DNA from 2 places in the Bradyrhizobium sp. 63_E2_N1_3 genome. Region 2 is predicted to be linked to the other one. Evidence: predicted binding sites of a transcription regulator. Region 2 holds the regulator's gene; the other holds the start of a gene.
The links. Region 2 encodes PhoB, which activates phosphate uptake and scavenging genes when phosphate is short. Its sites were predicted from a motif close to TGTCATNNANCTGTCAT; they were not measured.
Positions count from the first base shown of each region.

Region 1 (5,149 bases), 8.5 Mb from region 2:
ACGTCCTGTATAAGACCAGCGCCAAAGCCACCGGCGGCCGTGACGGCCATGCGGCGACCCTCGACGGCGCGCTCGACGTCAAGCTCACCACGCCGAAGGAACTCGGCGGCGGAGGCGGCGCCGGCAACAATCCCGAGCAGCTGTTTGCGGCCGGCTATGCCGCCTGCTTCATCGGCGCGATGAAGTTCGTGGCCTCGCAGGGCGGCCCGAAGGTTCCGGCTGACGCCTCGGTCACCTCCACCGTCGGCATCGGCCCGCGCGCGGCCGGCGGCTTCGGTCTCGACATCGATCTGGCCGTCTCGCTGCCGGGCCTTGCCCGCGCGGAAGCCGAGGCGCTGGTCGAGAAGGCCCACCAGGTGTGCCCCTACTCCAATGCCACGCGCGGCAATGTCGACGTTCGCCTGACGGTCGTCTGATCAAACGGCGGATTGGCTGGCCCGAGATCCCCCTCGGGCCGGCCGCTTCCGCTTGATTTGCCACGTTGCGGGATAGCGCAGCGGCGGCGCATGCGGCCCTACGCAGCAAGCCATTGCTGGCGCAAAAAAACCTCGCTAGGCCTGTGATCAATGATCGACACAGGGGAAGCGAAGGCATGACTGAAGCCGTTTTGGGCGCAATGAGCGGACTGCGCGTCATCGATCTCACGCGCGTGCTTGGCGGTCCCTACTGCACCCAGATCCTCGCCGACCACGGCGCCGACGTGATCAAGGTCGAGCCGCCCGCCGGCGACGAGGTGCGCGACTGGGGCCCTCCTTTCCACGAGGAAGACGCGGCCTATTTCATCGGCATCAACCGCAACAAGCGCTCGATCGGCCTCGACCTCGCCTCCGAAGGCGGCCGCCTCGTGCTGCTCAAGATGCTCGAGACCGCCGACGTCCTGATCGAGAATTTCAAGCCGGGCACGCTGGAGAAATGGGGCATCGGCAACGATGTGCTCAGCAAGAAATTCCCGCGCCTGGTGCATTGCCGGATCTGCGGCTTCGGCGCCGACGGTCCGCGCGGCGGCAATCCCGGCTATGACGCCATCATCCAGGCCATGACCGGCATGATCGCGGCGACCGGCTCGCCGGAGAGCGGACCGATGCGGATCGGCGTGCCGCTGGTCGACATCACCACCGGCCTCTATGCGGCGATCGGCATCCTGATGGCGCTGTCGGAACGGCAGCGCTCGGGCCAGGGCCAGTTCCTGGAGACGACGCTGTACGAGACCGGCCTCGCCATCATGCATCCGCACACCGCGAATTATTTCATGCACGGCAAGCCGCCGTCGCTCACCGGCAACGAGCATCCCAACCTCGTGCCCTACGCGATCTTCCCGACCAGGACCGACAACATCTTCATCGGCGTCGGCAATGACGGCACCTTCCGCAAGCTCGCCAAGGAGATCGGCAAGCCCGAGCTCGGCACCGATCCGCGCTTTGCCCGCAACAAGGACCGCATCGCCAATCGCGAGGCGCTGCGGGCCGAGCTTGCCGCCGTGTTCAGCCAGCACGAGGCCGAGCCGCTGTGCAATCGTCTGCTCGCCGCCGGCCTGCCCGCAGGTCCCGTGCAGAAGATCGACCAGGCCTTGACCAACCCGCACACGATCGCCCGCGGCGATGTCATCGAGAAGGACTGGTACAAGGGCGTGGCCTCGCCGATCCGGCTCGATCGCAGCAAGCCGAGCCTGCGCCGCCTGCCGCCGAAATTCAGCCAGCACTCCCAGGAGGTGCTGGGCGAGTTCGGCTACTCCAAATCGGAGATCGACGCGATGGTCGAAAAGGGCACCGTCTGCGGCCCCGAGCGCAAGCGCTAAACGCCCTCGCCGCCTCACCCGAGCAAATGCCGCACTGCGGCGCGGGCACGCATGTGCGCCGCGAACGGAGGAGGCTGCGCGCTCGGCATTCGCCTATTTGACGGCTTCCCATTTGGCCGCGCTTGCTGCTTTCGTTTCTCCCGCTTACACAGTCATGTGAACGTCATATGGCGCTGCTAGCGCAAGCGCTTCTTTTTGACGGCCCAAGGGAGGTTTCTTGATGGCTCTTCGACACTTTGGCGCGGCTGCCGCGCTTGCAGTCACCGTTGGTTTTGGCGCTTCGCCGGCGTGGGCAGTGACCGAAATCCAGTGGTGGCACGCGATGACCGGCGCCAACAACGACGTCATCGTCAAGCTCGCCACCGACTTCAACGCCTCTCAGACCGACTACAAGGTGATCCCGACCTACAAGGGCAACTATCCCGATACGATGAACGCCGGCATCGCGGCGTTCCGCGCCGGCAACGCCCCGCACATCATGCAGGTGTTCGAAGTCGGCACCGCGACCATGATGGCCGCGACCGGCGCCGTAAAACCCGTCTACAAGCTGATGGCCGAGGCCGGCGAGAAGTTCGACCCCAAGATCTACCTGCCCGCCATCACCGGCTACTATTCGACCTCGAAGGGCGAGATGCTGTCCTTCCCGTTCAACTCGTCGTCGACCGTCATGTGGGTCAACCTCGACGAGCTCAAGAAGGCGAACGTCGAGATCCCCAAGACCTGGCCCGAAACGTTCGAGGCCGCCAAGAAGCTGAAGGCTGCGGGTCATGACACCTGCGGCTTCTCCGGCTCCTGGGTCACCTGGGTCAATCTCGAGCAGCTCTCCGCCTGGCACAACGTGCCGCTCGCCAGCAAGGCCAACGGCCTCGACGGCTTCGACACCGTGCTGGAGTTCAACGGCCCGCTCCAGGTCAAGCATCTCGAAACCCTGGTCGAGCTGCAGAAGACCAAGACCTACGACTATGCCGGCCGCACCAACACCGGCGAAGGCCGCTTCACCTCCGGCGAATGCCCGATCTACCTGACCTCGTCGGCGTTCTTCGGCAACGTCAAGGCGCAGGCCAAGTTCAACTTCACCGCCGTGCCGATGCCATACTATCCGGACGTCAAGGGCGCGCCGCAGAACTCGATCATCGGCGGCGCTTCGCTCTGGGTGATGGGCGGCAAGTCGGCCGACGAATACAAGGGTGTCGCGAAGTTCCTGACCTTCCTCTCGGACACCGACCGCCAAGTCTACATCCACAAGGCCTCGGGCTATCTGCCGATCACCAAGGCGGCCTACGCCAAGGCGAAGGAAGAAGGCTTCTACAAGGATCAGCCCTATCTCGAGACCCCGCTGATCGAGCTGACCAACAAGGAGCCGACCGACAATTCGCGCGGTCTGCGCCTCGGCAACATGGTTCAGCTCCGTGACGTCTGGTCGGAAGAGATCGAGCAGGCGCTGGCCGGCAAGAAGACCGCCAAGCAGGCGCTGGATGCTGCCGTCGAGCGCGGCAACACGATGCTGCGCCAGTTCGAAAAGACTGCCGTCAAGTGAGGCGATGAGCGGCAGGCCGCAAGCCGGCCTGCCGCTCACCTGACATCATGCAAAAGCAAGCCATTTTCCAAGCAAAACTATTGCCCTACGCGCTGGTTGCGCCGCAGCTCGCGATCGTCCTGATTTTTTTCTACTGGCCGGCCGCGCAGGCGGTGATCCAATCCTTCCTGCTCCAGGACGCCTTCGGTCTGTCGACAAGCTTCGTCTGGTTCGAGAATTATCAGGACCTGTTCAAGGACCCGGCCTATTTCGAGGCGGTTGTCCGTACGTTCGTCTTTTCGTTCGCCATCGCCGTCTCGTCGCTGTCCTTCGCGCTCTTGCTCGCCGTGATGGCGGACAAGCCGCTGCGCGGCTCAATGCTCTACCGCACGCTGCTGATCTGGCCCTATGCGGTGGCGCCGCCCGTCGTCGGCGTGCTCTGGATCTTCATGCTGCATCCTTCGCTCGGCGTGCTGTCGCGCTATCTGCGCAACCTGGGCGTCGACTGGAATCCGCTGCTTGACGGCAACCAGGCGGCTGGGCTGATCATCCTCGCCGCGGCGTGGAAGCAGATCTCCTATAATTTCCTGTTCTTCCTCGCCGGCCTGCAAGCCATCCCCCGAAGCGTGTTCGAGGCCGCCGCGATCGACGGCGCCCGTCCGATGCGGCGGTTCTGGACAGTGACCTTCCCGCTGCTGTCGCCCACGATCTTCTTCCTGCTGGTCGTCAACATCGTTTACGCCTTCTTCGACACCTTCGGCATCATCGACACCATGACCCGCGGCGGTCCCGGCACATCGACGGTCACGCTGGTCTACAAGGTCTATTCTGACGGCCTGCTCGGCGGCAATCTCGGCAGCTCGGCGGCGCAGTCGGTGATCCTGATGGTCATGGTCATCGTGCTGACGGGAATCCAGTTCCGCTTCGTCGAACGCAAGGTGACCTACTGATGGTCGAAGAAGAGGGCTTTCGGCGCTACGTCGCCCACGCGATTCTCTGGATCGGGATCGCGATCGTCGCATTCCCGGTCTACATCGCGATCGTCGCCTCGACCCAGGACAACGCCCTGATCGCGAACGGGCAGATGTCGCTGCTGCCGGGCGGCCATTTCTTCGAGGTCTACTACAAGACCATCTTCGTCGGCACGAGCGGCTCGACCCGCGAGCCCGTCGGCAACATGATGCTGAACTCGCTGGTGATGGCGCTGGCAATCGCGATCGGCAAGATCGCGATCTCGATCATCTCGGCCTATGCGATCGTGTATTTCCGCTTTCCGTTCCGGATGGCGATCTTCTGGATCATCTTCATCACGTTGATGCTGCCGGTCGAGGTGCGCATCTATCCGACCTACAAGATCGTCGCCGATCTGCACATGCTCGACAGCTATGCTGGCCTCGCGCTGCCGCTGATCGCGTCGGCCACCGCGACGCTGCTGTTCCGCCAGTTCTTCATGACCGTGCCGGACGAGTTGCTGGAGGCCTCGCGCATCGACGGTGCCGGCCCCTTGCGTTTCTTCTGGGATACGCTGCTGCCGCTGTCGCGCACCAACATGGCGGCGCTGTTCGTGATCCTCTTCATCCTCGGCTGGAATCAATATCTCTGGCCGCTGCTGATCACAACGCGCGACGACATGCAGACCATCCAGGTCGGCATCCGCAAGATGATCACCACTACCGATGCGCTGACCGAATGGCCGATCGTGATGGCCACCGCCGTGCTCGCCATGCTGCCGCCGGTGTTCGTCGTCGTCGCCATGCAGAAATTGTTCGTGCGCGGCCTGGTCGAGACCGAGAAGTAGGTTTTTGGGAATGAGTTTTCATGGCTAACGTCACCCTGCG
Region 1 is NZ_CP197235.1:125,256-130,404, forward strand. It holds gene AB7531_RS00550 (organic hydroperoxide resistance protein) at 1-416, shown strand, start outside; gene AB7531_RS00555 (CaiB/BaiF CoA transferase family protein) at 593-1,795, shown strand; gene ugpB (sn-glycerol-3-phosphate ABC transporter substrate-binding protein UgpB) at 2,016-3,332, shown strand; gene ugpA (sn-glycerol-3-phosphate ABC transporter permease UgpA) at 3,380-4,261, shown strand; gene ugpE (sn-glycerol-3-phosphate ABC transporter permease UgpE) at 4,261-5,109, shown strand; gene AB7531_RS00575 (sn-glycerol-3-phosphate import ATP-binding protein UgpC) at 5,130-5,149, shown strand, end outside.
Region 1: ugpB (sn-glycerol-3-phosphate ABC transporter substrate-binding protein UgpB) is a predicted target of PhoB. The motif match lies at 1,946-1,962, and genes of this name have one in related genera.

Region 2 (5,149 bases):
GCCTGTTCAACGCGGCGCTGATCCTCGCCATCATGGTGCTGCCCTTCATCACCTCGATCTCGGTCGACGTGTTCAAGACGGTCCCGCCGGTGCTCAAGGAAGCCGCCTACGGCGTCGGCTGCACCACCTGGGAAGTCGTGCGCAGCGTGGTGATCCCCTACACCCGCGTCGGCGTCATCGGCGGTGTCATGCTGGCGCTCGGCCGCGCGCTCGGCGAGACCATGGCGGTGACCTTCATCATCGGCAACTCGTTCCGCATCTCGTCGTCGATCTTTGCCCCGGGCACCACGATCTCGGCGGCGATCGCATCGGAGTTCGCCGAGAGCGACGGCCTGCACCAGTCCGGCCTGATCCTGCTCGGCCTGCTGCTGTTCGTGCTGACATTCTTCGTGCTCGCGGCTGCACGGTTGATGCTGATGCGTCTTGAAAAGAAGGCGGGGAAGTAACATGAACCCGATCTACGCACGCCGCCGCCGCATGGACATCGTCATCCGTGTGCTCTGCCTGGCTGCCGCTGCCTTCGGCGTCACATGGCTCGCGCTGATCCTGATGACGCTGCTCTACAACGGCATTGCCGGCCTGAACCTGGAGCTCTTCGTTGCGGACACGCCGCCTCCGGGCTCGACCGAGGGCGGCCTGCGCAACGCCATCGTGGGTTCGATCATCATGACCGTGCTCGGCGTCGGCATCGGCGCGCCGCTCGGTCTGTTCGCCGGCACCTATCTCGCCGAGTACGGCCGCAACGACCGCCTGACCTCGGTGATCCGCTTCATCAACGACATCCTGCTCTCGGCGCCCTCGATCATCATCGGCCTGTTCATCTATGGTGCGGTGGTGGTGCCGATGCGCGGCTTCTCGGCGATTGCCGGCTGCCTCGCGCTTGCGGTGATCGTCATCCCGGTGGTGCTGCGCACGACCGAGGACATGCTGCTGCTGGTGCCGAACGCACTGCGTGAGGCGGCCTCGGCGCTCGGCCTGCCGCGCTCGCTGGTGATCAAGCGCATCGCCTATCGCGCGGCGCGCTCGGGCCTCATCACCGGCGTGATGCTGGCCACCGCCCGCGTCGCCGGCGAGACCGCGCCGCTGCTCTTCACCGCGCTGTCGAACCAGTTCTTCAGCCTGGGTCTGAACAAGACGATGGCGAACCTGCCGGTCACCATCAATAATTTCGTGCAGAGCCCCTACGCCTACTGGAAGCAGCTCGCCTGGAGCGGCGCGCTGCTCATCACCCTGACCGTTCTTGCCCTGAATATTGGCGCGCGCATTCTGAGCGCCGAGAGGACCGCAAAATGAGTGATCTTTCCGTATCGATGAGCGCGGCCGGTGGTTTGCCCCAGGCGCCGGTGCTGCCCGAAGCTCCGGCCAAGGTGACGGTGCGCAACCTCAATTTCTATTACGGCGAGCACCACGCGCTGAAGAACATCAATCTGGCGCTCGGCACCAACCGCGTCACGGCGTTCATCGGCCCGTCGGGCTGCGGCAAGTCGACCCTGCTGCGCATCTTCAATCGGATGTACGACCTCTATCCGGGCCAGCGCGTCACCGGTCAGCTCATGCTCGACCAGACCAACGTCCTCGACCCCAAGCTGGACCTCAATTTGCTGCGCGCCCGCGTCGGCATGGTGTTCCAGAAGCCGACGCCGTTCCCGATGACGATCTACGAGAACATCGCCTTCGGCATCCGCCTTTACGAGAAGATCTCGAAGTCCGAGATGGACGACCGCGTCGAGAAGGCGCTGCGCGGTGGCGCGCTGTGGAACGAGGTCAAGGACAAGCTCAACGCCTCCGGCCTGTCGCTCTCCGGCGGCCAGCAGCAGCGCCTCTGCATCGCCCGCACGGTCGCGGTGCGGCCCGAGGTGATCTTGTTCGACGAGCCCTGCTCGGCGCTCGACCCGATCTCGACCGCCAAGGTCGAGGAGCTGATCCAGGAGCTGTCCGAGAACTACACGATCGCGATCGTCACCCACAACATGCAGCAGGCGGCGCGCGTCTCCGACAAGACCGCCTTCATGTATCTCGGCGAGCTGATCGAGTTCGACGACACCAGCAAGATCTTCACGTCGCCGACCGACCGGCGCACGCAGGATTACATCACCGGCCGGTTCGGCTGAGGAGACGGAACATGGGTTCTGAACATACCGCAAAGGCCTTCGACACCGACCTCCAGGAGCTCACGCGCCTGGTCGCCGAGATGGGCGGCATCGCCGAGCGCATGATCGTCGATTCCGTCGACGCGCTTATCCGCCGCGACGTCGCGCTCGGCCAGCGCGTCGTGACCATCGACGCCGAGCTCGACGCGCTCCAGAAGAAGATCGAGGAGCGCGCCGTTCTCACCATCGCGCGCCGCCAGCCGATGGCGGTGGATCTGCGCGAGATCGTCGGCGCCATGCGCGTCGCGACCGATCTCGAGCGGATCGGCGACCTCGCCAAGAACATGGGCAAGCGCGTCGCGGCGCTGGAGACGGATTTCCATCCGCTCAAGCTGTTCCGCGGTCTGGAGCACATGACCGACCTCGTGCAGCAACAAGTCAAGTCGGTGCTGGATGCCTATGCCGCGCACGATCTGCCGGCGGCGATGGCGGTGTGGAAGGGCGACGAGGAAGTCGACGCCATCTGCACCTCGCTGTTCCGCGAGCTCCTCACCTACATGATGGAGGATCCGCGCAACATCTCGTTCTGCATCCATCTGATGTTCTGCGCCAAGAACATCGAGCGCATCGGTGACCACGCCACCAACATCGCCGAGACCGTGTTCTACATGATCGAGGGCCAGGCGATCACCGACAAGCGGCCGAAGGGCGACATGACGACCTTCGCCACGACGGTCCCGAACACTTAAGGAGCGACGAACACCATGGGCGCACGCATTATGGTGGTTGAGGACGAGGAAGCTCTCACCGAGCTTCTCCGCTACAACCTCGAAGGCGACGGCTATGACGTCGAGACGGTGATGCGCGGCGACGACGCCGACACCCGCCTCAAGGAGCACATCCCCGATTTGATCGTGCTCGACTGGATGCTGCCGGGCCTCTCCGGCATCGAGCTGTGCCGGCGGCTGCGCACCCGGCCCGAGACCAAGCAGCTCCCGATCATCATGCTCACCGCGCGCGGCGAGGAGAGCGAGCGGGTGCGGGGCCTTGCGACCGGCGCCGACGACTACATCGTCAAGCCGTTCTCGGTGCCGGAGCTGCTGGCACGCGTGAAGGGCCTGCTCAGGCGCGCCAGCCCCGAGCGGCTCGCCACCGTGCTCGCCTATGGCGACATCGAGCTCGACCGCGACAAGCGCCGCGTGGCGCGCTCGGGCCGGCCGATCGATCTCGGTCCGACCGAATATCGCCTGCTGGAGTTCTTCCTGGAGCATCCCGGCCGCGTGTTCTCGCGCGAGCAGCTGCTCGACAGCGTCTGGGGCCGTGACATCTACATCGACGAGCGCACCGTCGACGTCCATATCGGCCGCCTGCGCAAGCTGCTCAATCTCGGCCGCGAGCAGGACCCGATCCGCACCGTCCGCGGCGCGGGCTACGCACTGGACGATCGCTTTGCGAAGGCGGAGCAGGCGTAGCTCGGTGAGCTGCGGCCACACTCTCGGTGTCGTCCCGGACAAGCGCAAGCGCGGGTCCGGGACACCCACAGCGAGCGGTTATTTTGTGAAAAGGTAACTCCGAGTCCCCGTAGCCACATCTTGCGGTGGTTAAGGGTCCCGGATCTGCGCGCGCTCGAGGCGCGCTTGTCCGGGACGACATCGGATTTGTTGAGCCGCCATCGTGTGACGGCTCCTTTCTGAGCTCAGAACGACTTCAGCGCGGACCCGGCTTCGCCGGCGCGCGCCGGCGATCGGCCGCGGGCTGATACGCCACGCGCGAGTGCTGGGCGCAGTAGGGCAGGCCGGAGAGCGCCTTGCCGCCGCAGAAGAAGAAATCCGGGCTCGAGGGATCGCCGACCGGCCAGTGGCAGGTGGCCTCGTTCAGCTCCAGCAGCGACAGCCGCTGGCTCATCGGCACGACGTTGTCGTAGGTGACCGGTTCGGCCTCGACCTCGACTTCGAAGGCCTGCGCCAGCGCGGTGTTGCCGCGCGCGATCGGGCGTGTCACCCGCATCATGTGCTGGGCGGGGCGCGCCTTGCGCGGCCGCGGCGCTGCCGATGAAGGGCTCTTGGCGCGGCCCGACAGGCCGAGCCGGTGCACTTTGCCGATTACGGCATTGCGGGTCACATTGCCGAGTTCAGCGGCGATCTGGCTGGCCGAAAGTCCGGCCTCCCAGAGCTTTTTCAGCTGCTCGACGCGATCATCCGACCAGGTCAAAACGGTCATTGCACCCTTTCCTTCGCCGGCGCCTGCCATCCTGGCGGCCGCACGGCGAATGCCTAAGCTTCGAAAAACCCGTGCCGCCAGAATCCCTTAAGGCTCGCCGGGCGCACCAGATGCGCCCGAACGCTTACGCCGGTACATGAGGACTTAGAGGATCAGAACTGCTGCACGAGATGTCGTATCTGACAAGCCAAACGCTACAATATGGCGTGACTCACGCGCAAGAGTCCGCCGACTCGCTTCCACATGTTCCGTGGCGGAAATACGCAAAATCGCCACCGCAAGACTACGGATTCTGCGTTTCGCGAGGCTTTCCGGGCGGCATTGACACCGGTTTCACCAGGCATAAGATAGTCAGGCGTGCCGCCCTTAAAAGGCGGCACGTTTCGTTTTCCGGGCCGGTCAATGGTGCGTTGCGCAATGCACGCTCACACCGTCCGCAACATTCAAGTGATCGTCATGACTAACAGCGCAGCGCCGCATTTGCTCCCCGTTTTCGCCAGGTCCGACCTCGGTTTCGAGCGCGGTGAAGGCTGCTGGCTGATTGCGACCAATGGCGATCGCTATCTCGATTTCACCTCGGGTGTGGCGGTGAATGCGCTCGGCCATGCTCATCCTGCGTTGGTCAAGGCGTTGCAAGAGCAGGCCACCAAACTCTGGCACATGTCGAACCTGTTCCAGAGCCCGGACGGCGAGAAGCTCGCCGCGCGTCTGTGCAACGAAAGCTTCGCGGACTTCGTGTTCTTCTGCAATTCCGGCGCCGAAGCGCTGGAAGGTGTGATCAAGCTGGTCCGCCATCATCACTTCTCCAAGGGTCATCCGGAACGTTACCGCATCATCAC
Region 2 is NZ_CP197235.1:8,605,601-8,610,749, reverse strand. It holds gene pstC (phosphate ABC transporter permease subunit PstC) at 1-446, shown strand, start outside; gene pstA (phosphate ABC transporter permease PstA) at 448-1,293, shown strand; gene pstB (phosphate ABC transporter ATP-binding protein PstB) at 1,290-2,111, shown strand; gene phoU (phosphate signaling complex protein PhoU) at 2,123-2,839, shown strand; gene phoB (phosphate regulon transcriptional regulator PhoB) at 2,855-3,562, shown strand; gene AB7531_RS40975 (GcrA family cell cycle regulator) at 3,798-4,310, opposite strand; gene AB7531_RS40970 (aspartate aminotransferase family protein) at 4,767-5,149, shown strand, end outside.